DNA from 2 places in the Haloactinospora alba genome. Region 2 is predicted to be linked to the other one. Evidence: predicted binding sites of a transcription regulator. Region 2 holds the regulator's gene; the other holds the start of a gene.
The links. Region 2 encodes HrcA, which represses chaperone genes, less so after heat shock. Its sites were predicted from a motif close to TTGGCACTCTCNNNNNGAGAGTGCCAA; they were not measured.
Positions count from the first base shown of each region.

Region 1: a site for HrcA is predicted at 1,796-1,822, ahead of FHX37_RS00745 (FmdB family zinc ribbon protein). Genes of this name have one in related genera too.

Region 1 is NZ_VFQC01000001.1:154,433-159,385, forward strand. Features, by position in the region: gene FHX37_RS00735 (D-alanyl-D-alanine carboxypeptidase family protein) at 1-586, shown strand, start outside; gene FHX37_RS00740 (SAF domain-containing protein) at 620-1,267, opposite strand; gene FHX37_RS00745 (FmdB family zinc ribbon protein) at 1,394-1,783, opposite strand; gene FHX37_RS00750 (5-formyltetrahydrofolate cyclo-ligase) at 1,942-2,538, opposite strand; gene galU (UTP--glucose-1-phosphate uridylyltransferase GalU) at 2,681-3,607, shown strand; gene glp (molybdotransferase-like divisome protein Glp) at 3,693-4,925, shown strand.
Region 2 is NZ_VFQC01000001.1:1,016,706-1,021,658, reverse strand. Features, by position in the region: gene FHX37_RS04705 (hypothetical protein) at 1-466, shown strand, start outside; gene FHX37_RS04700 (16S rRNA (uracil(1498)-N(3))-methyltransferase) at 565-1,308, opposite strand; gene dnaJ (molecular chaperone DnaJ) at 1,346-2,497, opposite strand; gene hrcA (heat-inducible transcriptional repressor HrcA) at 2,498-3,511, opposite strand; gene FHX37_RS04685 (DUF3097 domain-containing protein) at 3,847-4,689, shown strand.

The sequences.
Region 1 (4,953 bases), 860 kb from region 2:
GGCGCTGCAGTCGGAGACGCAGCTGGAACGGGTCGAGCTCAAGGGCGACCTCGCCGACCTGCGGGAGAAGTCGGAGGAGAGCACCGAGGAGCTCACCAGCGAGCTGGAGGACCGCGGGCTGGACGTCGACACCTACATGGCCGGGGCGGAGTGCGACCCCTCCAAGGGGGAGAACGCCTCCGACTCGGCCAACGGCCTGCTTCCGGACAGCTCCCTGTGCGAACTCCCGCAGGGCGGCGAGTTCCTGCGCGCCGACGCGGCCGTGGACTTCATCGAGATGAACCAGGCCTACGCCGAGGAGTTCGGTGAGGAGATGTGCGTGACCAGCTCCTACCGCGACCTCCCCAACCAGCAGCGCGTGTTCGCCGAGCAACCCCCCGGCAACGCCGCCGTCCCGGGCACCAGCAACCACGGCTGGGGCCTGGCGATCGACCTGTGCGGCGGGGTGCAGAACGAGGGGACGCCGCAGTTCAACTGGCTGGAGGAGAACTCCGAGCAGTGGGGCTGGTTCCACCCGCAGTGGGCCTACTCCAGCCCCTACGAGCCCTGGCACTGGGAGTACGAGGCCGTCAGCGGCGCCGACTGACCCCGCCCGGTCCGCGGGCGGGCGGTGGACCCCTCACCCGCGGATGGTGACGGACAGGCGGCTGCTGGCCGCGTGTCCGGCGAGAGCGCGCGCGTCCTCCGGAGTGACCGCCACGAGCAGGAGCGCGCCCGTCTCCCCGGACCCGGCCCGGTCGTCTTCCGGAACGGCGATCACCGGGCAGTCGGCCACCACCCGCTCGGCCGGACCGCCGCCCACCGCCTCCGCGGCGAAGCCGGCCGCGGACGGTTCGCCCGCCGCGAGGATGTCAACCCTGCTTCCCGGGTTGAGGAGGGTGAGAGCTCCGGCGTCCGCCACCCGGACCGGGGCGGCCACCCTGTCGGCGCCGTACTCGGCGGCGGGCGGGTCCGCGACCCGGGCGGTGGTGAGCACCTCCCCGCCGCGCAGCGGACCGGTCAAGGACATGCCATCAGTGTCGGTGTCCGGCGGAAGGGCGCCGTCGGGCACGGCCTCGCGCGGAAGGGAGCGCACCGTGGTGTCGCGCGGTGCCAGTGGGGAGGAGGCGGACACGTCTCCCGCCGCCACCAGGACGTCCGTGGTGGGCTCCGGAGGCGGGCGCAGCAACAGGACCGCGCCCGCGAACGCGAGCGCGGCGCAGGACGTGCCGAACGCGCGCCTGTGCCGGGACAGGAAGGCGCCCGGAACGCGCCGGCGCGTTCTCACAGCGGGCGGAGTGCTGGACGTGTGATGGCCATGTCAGCACGATACGACGCCGGGCAGGGAGTGGGGCGCCTGTCCACAGGCGCGGGGGTGCGGGTCCTGTTCGACGGACGGCGTCCGCCGAACAACCTAGCTGGAGGAGGCGGAGGCGGTGCTCGTCGACCCGCTGGAGGACCCGGAGGAGCTCGCGGTTCCGGAGGAGGAGTCGCCCGATCCGGAGGAGCCCGAGCTGGAGGAGTCCGAGCCGGAGCCGGACGAGTCCGCGCTTGAGCTGTCGCTCTTCTGGCCGCTGCCGTTCGCGGACTCCGAGGAGCCGTTGGCGGAGACCGACGATCCGGAACCGGGCTTGCTGTCGGTGTGGTAGAAGCCGGAGCCCTTGAAGACGATCCCCACAGCCGAGTACACCTTGCGCAGGCGGCCCTCGCACTCGGGGCACACGGTCAGCGAGTCGTCGCTGAAGCTCTGCACGACTTCCATCTGAGCGTCGCATGCGGTGCACGCGTACTGGTACGTAGGCACGGATCCTCCTTGCTGGCACTCTCGCCCGCTGACTGCTAAATGGTACGTGCTCGGGCAGCGCTGCCGCGACTCGGGGCGCTGCCACCGGCCGGTACGGCGCCGCCGGGATATGCAACACCCGGCGGTTCGGCGCTGTTCCCTCGCACACACCGGCGGGGTCAGAACCAGGAGAGCCCGCCCGTCGGCGTCACGACCCCGTGTACCGGCTGGTCGTGCGGTTCCGTGGGCACCGCGTCCACCAGTTCGGTGTCGTAAATCACCGCGACGATGCTCGTGTTCGGCCCGGCCAGCGACAGGGCCCGGTCGTAGCAGCCGGCCCCGCGCCCCAACCGGTAGCCCTTGCGGTCGATGGCCAGCGCGGGGCACACGATGGCCGACGCCCGCCGCACCGCCTCGGGGCCGTGCCGCTGACCGGTGGGTTCCAGCAGGTCGTTGGCGGTGCGGGTGAGACTGTCCGGACCCTCGTAGGAGGCCCAGTCCAGGTTCCGGTCCGGCAGGAACACCGGCAGCAGCACGTAGGTACCGCGCCGCCACAGCGCGGTGATGAGTTTGTGGGTGTCCGGCTCGGTTCCGACCGAGTAGTACACGGCGACCGTCCCGCCCGTGTCGAAGGGCGGCGTGCTGGCGAGAGCGTCCCTGAGCGCCGTCCCCGCGCGCTGCGTCTCGGACTCGGGCAGACTGCGCCGTTCCTGCGTGATCCGCCGGCGCATCTCCCGTTTCTCGGTGGTCTCCATGGCACCCAGTCTCCCAGCCACGGCCCGACGGTGAGGAATGCGTGAAGAACGGGTGAATGTCCCTTGCGCCGTACGGCGCTCACCGGCCAGCGCGCTGCCGTGACGCGGACCGGCCCACGCGTGCCGGGCGGTCACGGCACCGGCGCTGTCCTACAGTGCCGGCATGGCTGAAACGCAACCCGCTGTCCCCACTGTCACGAAAGCCGTGGTACCCGCGGCGGGTCTGGGCACCCGGTTCCTGCCCGCGACCAAGGCGACGCCCAAGGAGATGCTGCCGATCCTGGACAAACCCGCGATCCAGTACGTCGTGGAGGAGGCCGTCGCCGCCGGCCTCGACGACGTCCTCGTGATCACGGGGCGCAGCAAACGCTCCATCGAGGACCACTTCGACCGCGCCTACGAGCTGGAGGAGGCGCTGCGCGCCAAGGGCGACACCCGGCGCCTGCGGTCGGTGCAGGCCACCAGTGAGCTCGCCCAGATGCACTACGTGCGGCAGGGCGACCCGCGCGGGTTGGGCCACGCGGTCCTGTGCGCCGCGGCCCACGTGGGGCGGGAACCGTTCGCCGTGCTGCTGGGCGACGACCTCATCGGCGAGGTGGACGCGCTGCTCGCGCGGATGATCGAGGTGCGCGAGACCTACGGCGGCAGCGTGGTGGCGCTGATGGAGGTCGACCCCGAGAACGTGTCCTCCTACGGGTGCGCCGCCGTGGAACCGGCGGACGAACCGGACGTCGTCACGGTCACCGACCTGGTGGAGAAACCGCCGGTGGAGAGCGCCCCCAGCCGGTGGGTGATCATCGGCCGCTACATCTGCGACCCGGCGGTGTTCGACGTGCTGCGCGAGACCCCGCCCGGCAGGGGCGGGGAGATCCAGCTCACCGACGCGCTGCGGGAGCTGGCCGGGCGCGGGGCCGACGAGGGCGGGCCCGTGCACGGAGTGCTGTTCCCCGGGCGGCGCTACGACACCGGGAACACGGTGGACTACCTCCGCACCGTCGTGGAGTTCGCGTGCCGCCGCCCCGACCTCGCCGCCGAGTTCCTGCCCTGGCTGCGCTCGTTCGTGGCGGAGAAGGACAATCCCCAGACGTGAGGGCGGGGCTGTCCGGGACCCCCACCCGGCGTGGAACACTGGACACCTCGGCGGTGCGGCGTCAACGAACGGGGGAGCGACGACGATGAAGAGCGTGGAGCAGCACATCCGGGACGTTCTGGAGCTCGTTCACCCCACGGAGCCCACCGAGCTGGACCTGCTCCAGGCGCACGGCGGGGTGCTCGCCGAACCCGTGTCCGCGCCGGTCTCCCTCCCGCGGTTCGACAACTCCGCGGTGGACGGCTACGCCGTCGTGGCCACCGACCTCGACGGCGCCTCGGAGCAGGACCCGGCGCGTCTGCCCGTCGTCGCCGACATCCCCGCCGGGGACACCGCTGTGGTGACACTGCGGCCCGGCCAGTGCGCGCGCATCATGACCGGCGCGCCCCTCCCCGGGGGAGCGGACGCCGCGGTCCCGGTGGAGTGGACCGACGGCGGGACGGGGACCGTGACCGTCGACCGGCCCGTGACCGCCGGGAACGCCGTACGCCGCGCCGGCGGGGACGTGCGCGAGGGGGACCCGGTGCTGCGGTCCGGGGTGCGCGTGGGGCCGTCCGAGACGGCGGTGCTGGCCGCGGTCGGCCGGGGCAGGGTGCGGGTGCACCCGCGGCCGCGGGTCGCCGTCCTGTCCACCGGGGAGGAACTGGTGGAACCCGGGGCGCCGCTCGGCCGGGGGCAGATCTGGGAGTCCAACAGCTACATGCTGGCCACCGCCGTACGGGACGCCGACGGTGTCGCGTCCCGGCACGCCGCCACCGGCGACGACCCGGACAGCGTGCGCGAGGCGATCGAGGACGCCGCCGCGCGCTCCGACCTCATCCTCACCACCGGCGGTGTCAGCATGGGCGCCTACGACGCCGTCAAGGAGGTGCTCTCCCGGCTGGGAACGGTGTGGTTCGGCAAGGTCGCGGTGCAGCCGGGCATGCCCCAGGGCGCCGGAACGGTGGGCCACGACCGGACCCCGATCCTGACCCTTCCCGGAAACCCGGTCAGCGCCTTCGTGTCGTTCCAGCTGTTCGTTCGCCCCCTCCTGCGCGCGCTGCGCGGCCTTCCCCCCGACCCGCTGCCCTCGGTGCGCGCCCGGTTGGCGGCCCCGGGCCTCACCTCGCCGTACGGGAGGCGCTCGTACCTGCGGGCGGTGCTGGAACGCGACGGAAGCGACCCGGAGGTGGCCCACACCGCCGAACTCGCCGCGCGGCAGGGGTCCCATCAGCTCTCCGCCCTCGCCGACAGCAACGCTCTGGTGGTGGTTCCGGAAGAGGTGACGGAACTGGCCAGCGGAGACGTGGTGGAAGCTGTCACCCTGGACGGGACGTAGACCCTGTTCGGCGGACGCGTGCGCGTCG
Region 2 (4,953 bases):
GATACTCCCGGGATCCTTCACTCCGTCAGCGCACCATCGCCCCACTCCCCCCACGGACACTCTCGGTCACGCGAACAGCGAGACCACGGTCCGGGAGGAGAGCAAACGCGAGGAGCATCAACAACAGGACGGGCCCCCGCCCGAACAGCCGTCTCCTCCCCCGGCGCGGGAAGACAGCGGCGACGACGAGCGGGAGGTGAGCTCCCGCTGCGCCACCGTCCCGCCGGAAACCGACGGTCCGACGACCGCGAGCACTCCCGAGCATGGCGGAACCCCAGGCGAGCGGACATCCGAGTGCGAGCCTCCCCAACAGCCCAGCGGGGAGAGCCCCGACGCGCCGCAGGGGGACGAGAGCGGCGACGACGAGCCCGACGATGGGGGAGAAACGAGTACGAGTCCCACGTCCGAGCCGGAGGAGGACAGCGGCACGTCCCAGAAGGACACGACCCAGCAACCACCGGAATAGCGGACGCGTCCGGTGTCCGGTGCGCCTCTCCCGCCGACGGGCGGACGTGCGGCCTGGGGGTTTCCGTAGCGCGGGACACGGCAGCGCGGCGGCGAGGGTTACCAGCGCTCGCAGCGTGTCTGGAGGACGGAGAGCGCCGCCACCCCGGCCGTGGAGGTACGCAGCACCGTGGGGCCCAGTAGTGACCGCACCGCTCCGGCAGTGTCGAAGGTCCGCAGCTCAGTGTCGGTGAACCCTCCCTCGGGGCCGACCACGAGCACGATCCCACCGGACTCGGCACTGTCCCCGGGCACCACCAGCTCGGACAACCGGTGACCGGATTCCTCGTGCAGGACGATTCCGAGGCCGGAAGCGCTGATCAGGGAAGCTACCCCGTCCGTGGTCGCCGGTTCGGTCACCTCGGGTATGCGGCTGCGACGCGCCTGTTTGGCGGCTTCCCTCGCCGTGGCCCGCCACTTGCCCAACGCTTTGGGGACACGCTCGGGCTTCCATCGGGTCACGCACCGTTCGGCCGACCATGGGACGATCGTGTCCACACCGACCTCGGTCATGCTCTCGACGGCCAACTCTCCCCTGTCTCCCTTGGGCAGAGCCTGCACCACGGTCAGCCAGGGACACGGCACCGGGTCGGTCGCCCGCTCCTCGACCGCGCAGACCAGGGTGTCCTTGCCCACCTCGGTCACCATGCAACGAGCGCGCGTACCCGCACCGTCAGTGAGCTGCACCACGTCTCCGGCGGAGAGGCGACGTACCGTCGCAGCGTGTCGCCCCTCCGCGCCGGAGAGCACCACCCGTTCGGTGTCGAGCTCCCCGGCGCCAGTAACGAAGACCGGAGGTGTCACGCGTTCCCCTCTTGTTTCGCCACGTACCGCATCCCGACTACCGGGAACTGAACGCGCCGCGCAGTTTGGAGAAGAAGTTCCCGTGTCCGGGACTGAACTTGCCGGGCGGGTGGTCCTCGCCCCGCAGCTCGGCGAGCTTGCGCAGCAACGACTCCTGCTCCTCATCCAGCTTGGCGGGTGTTTCGACCTCGACCTGGATCTTGAGGTCACCACGTCCCCCACCGTCAAGGTGCCGGGTTCCGCGGTCCGGGAGCGTGATCACCCGCCCGGAGCTGGTGCCGGGACGCAGGTCGATCTCCTCGGTCCCGTCCAGCGTGTCGATCGTGAGCGAGGCGCCCAGCGCCGCCGCTGTCATCGGGACGGTCACGGTGCAGTGCAGGTCGTCCCCGTGACGTTCGAAGGTCGAGTGGGGACGCTGCACGATCTCCAGGAAGATGTCGCCGCGCGGCCCCCCGTTGGGGCCCACCTCACCCTCACCGGCGAGCTGGATCTGGGTTCCGTCCTCGACACCCGCGGGAATCTGCACCTTACGGGTGACTTTTTCCTGGACGCGACCCTCACCGGCGCAGTCGCCGCAGGGGTTGGTGATGATGCTTCCCTGCCCGGAGCACTGTGGACAGGGACGTGTGGTCATGACCTGGCCAAGGAAGGACCGAGCCACCTGGGACACCTCGCCACGTCCCTGGCACATGTCACACGTGTGGCGCTTACTTCCCTTGGCCGCGCCCTCACCCTGACAGGTGTCGCACAGGATCGCCGTGGGGAACGTCACGTCCTTCGTGACACCGAACGCCGTCTCCGCAAGGTCGAGTTCGACACGCACCTTGATGCTGCGTCCACGGCGGCTGCGCTCGCGGGGGCCGCGGCCTCCGCCCGCCTGTCCACCGAAGAAGGCGTTCATGATGTCGTCGAAGGGGAAGCCCGACGCGCCGAAGCCGCCGGCCGAGCCGCCGCCTCCGCCCCCGGAGGGAGCGAACGGGTCGGCGCCCATGTCGAACATCCGACGCTTGTTCTCGTCGGAGAGAACTTCGTAAGCCTGGGTTACTTCTTTGAAGCGGTCCTGTGTTTCCGAGTCGTCGGGATTGACATCCGGATGCAACTCACGGGCAAGGCGCCGGTACGCCTTCTTGATCTCATCCTGGGTCGCGTCCCGACGCACACCGAGGATCTCGTAATAATCTCTGGCCACTTACTGCCCCGCCAAAATCGAACCGACATACCGAGCCACAGCGCGTACTGCTCCCATCGTTCCGGGGTAGTCCATCCGGGTAGGGCCGACCACGCCGAGCTTGGCAAGCGACTGGTCCCCAGCCCCGTATCCTGCGGAAACGATCGAAGTGGACCTCAGCCCTTCGTGGGAGTTCTCCGCGCCGATGCGTACCGTTAGCATGGACGGATCACCTGCCTCACCGAGCAAACGGATGAGGACCACGTTTTCTTCCAGCGCCTCCAGTACCTCCCGCAGGCTAGCTGAAAAGTCCATCCCTGCGAGATTGGACGTTCCTCCGAGCACCACCTTCTCGTCGCGTTTCTCCACGACGCTCTCCAGCAACTCGGACAGCACTGATGCGGTCATCGGCCGGTCGTCTGGGGGCATCTGCGAGGGAAGCTCAGTCACAGCTGACGGAACGTCCTCTAACCATCTACCCGCCAGGGCCCGGTTCAATACGTGGCCCAGGTTCTCCACGGCCTCTTCCGAGACCTGCTCGGCTCCGTCGACCACCCGCTGCTCCACCCGACCAGTGTCGGTGATGAGCACCATCATCACCCGCTGGTTCCCGAGCGGGACGAGCTCTACGTGCTGCACCGCCGACCGGGTCAGGGAAGGGTACTGAACGATCGCGACCTGCTGGGTGAGCTGGGCGAGCAACCGCACGGTACGCCCAACGATCTCGTCCAGGTCGACGGTTCCGCTCAGGAACGACTCGATCGCACGCCGCTCCGCCACGGACAACGGTTTCACCGTGGACAGGCGATCCACGAACAGACGGTACCCCTTGTCTGTCGGGATCCGTCCCGCACTGGTATGCGGTTGGGCGATATATCCCTCTTCCTCGAGAGCGACCATCTCGTTACGTATCGTCGCCGAGGAAACCCCGAGGCTGTACCGGTCGGCGAGTGCCTTCGAGCCTACTGGCTCGTTCGTAGCCACGTAGTCCTCGACGATGGCACGCAGAACCGCGAGTTTGCGGTCGTCGAGCACGCGCTCACCTCCTGGCACTCTATCGTCTCAAGTGCTAATTCTATGTTGCTGTGCAAAGCCGACGCTGCCCAGGGCGGCTCTCCCGGCCCTCGGGGCAGGACAGCGGACCCCGCGGCGTTCCCGGTTGCCGCGGGAACACCCGTCAGTACGGGCCCGTGTCCGGTCTTTCCCACTGTCCGTTCCCGTTCCCGCCCGGGTGCCATTGCCATACGACGGGCACGGCCGCAACCCCGCTGACACGCGGGCGGGAGGAACCCCGCCTACCAGCGGGACACACGTGTCTCTTCTCATTCATCGCCCGCCGACAACGGCTGTGTTCAGTAGAATCCGCGGCTGTGCGCACGAATCCGGGAAAGAACTATGGCAGCGACGTTCTGGCGGGGGAATGGCGGCGCCCCCGCAGGGGGAGTGTTCCCGAGATCCCCGCCGAGCAGGGGCTGGTCGTCGAGACAGCCGACGAACGGTTCTGCGGTGCCATTGTCGGCTGGGACAAGAACACTGTCACCGTGGAGGACCGGCACGGTAGACAGCGGGTGTTCGACCTGGCCCCCGCGGCCTTCCTGATGGACGGCCGCCCGGTCACGGTGGTCCACCCCGCCCCGGAGGCCACTGGTCCCGCACGCAGCGCCTCGGGGTCACTCGCTGTTCCGAGCGCCCGAGCCCGCGTTGCCAGGGAGAGCCGGATCTACGTGGAGGGTGTGCACGACGCCGAGCTGGTGGAGAGGGTCTGGGGACACGACCTGCGGGTCGAGGGCGTGGTCGTGGAGTATCTGGAAGGGATCGACCACCTTCCCGCGGTGATCGACGAGTTCGCTCCGTCTCCGCAACGGCGGCTTGGTGTTCTTGTGGACCACCTCGTTCCCGGGTCGAAGGAAAGCGCGATCGCCGAGCAGACCCGTTCCGAGCATGTCCTGGTCACGGGCCACCCCTTCGTCGACGTCTGGCAGGCGGTGAAGCCGTCCTCACTGGGAATCAGCGCGTGGCCCGAGGTACCGCGTGGAGTTCCGTGGAAAGAGGGGGTACTCAACGCCCTGGGTTGGGACACGGACCCCCCGACGGCGTGGCGGCGTATTCTCGCCTCGGTACGATCCTTCGCGGATGTGGAACCTGAGCTTCTGGGGCGCGTCGAAGAACTGATTGATTTCGTCACCGATCTCCCAGCGGAGGGGGAGCAGTAGTCTCAGCTGCGAGAAGGGCACTGGTCCGTGCCATGATTCACCCGACGGTTCCGGCATGGTCACGCGGCGCTGGCACCGTGGGTCCTCGTGCGGGGACCGGAGGGACCGCCGGTGGCCTGGTCAGCCGCACACGTCGGTCGTAACCGTTGTGAGCCGCCGGGAAGGGAGGGACCGGTGGAGCCGTTCCAGCCGGCGCGATCCCCGAGCCGAAAGTGTTCTCCCCTCGTCCACCGGTACGTGCTCTGCCCACGGTCACCGCTTGTA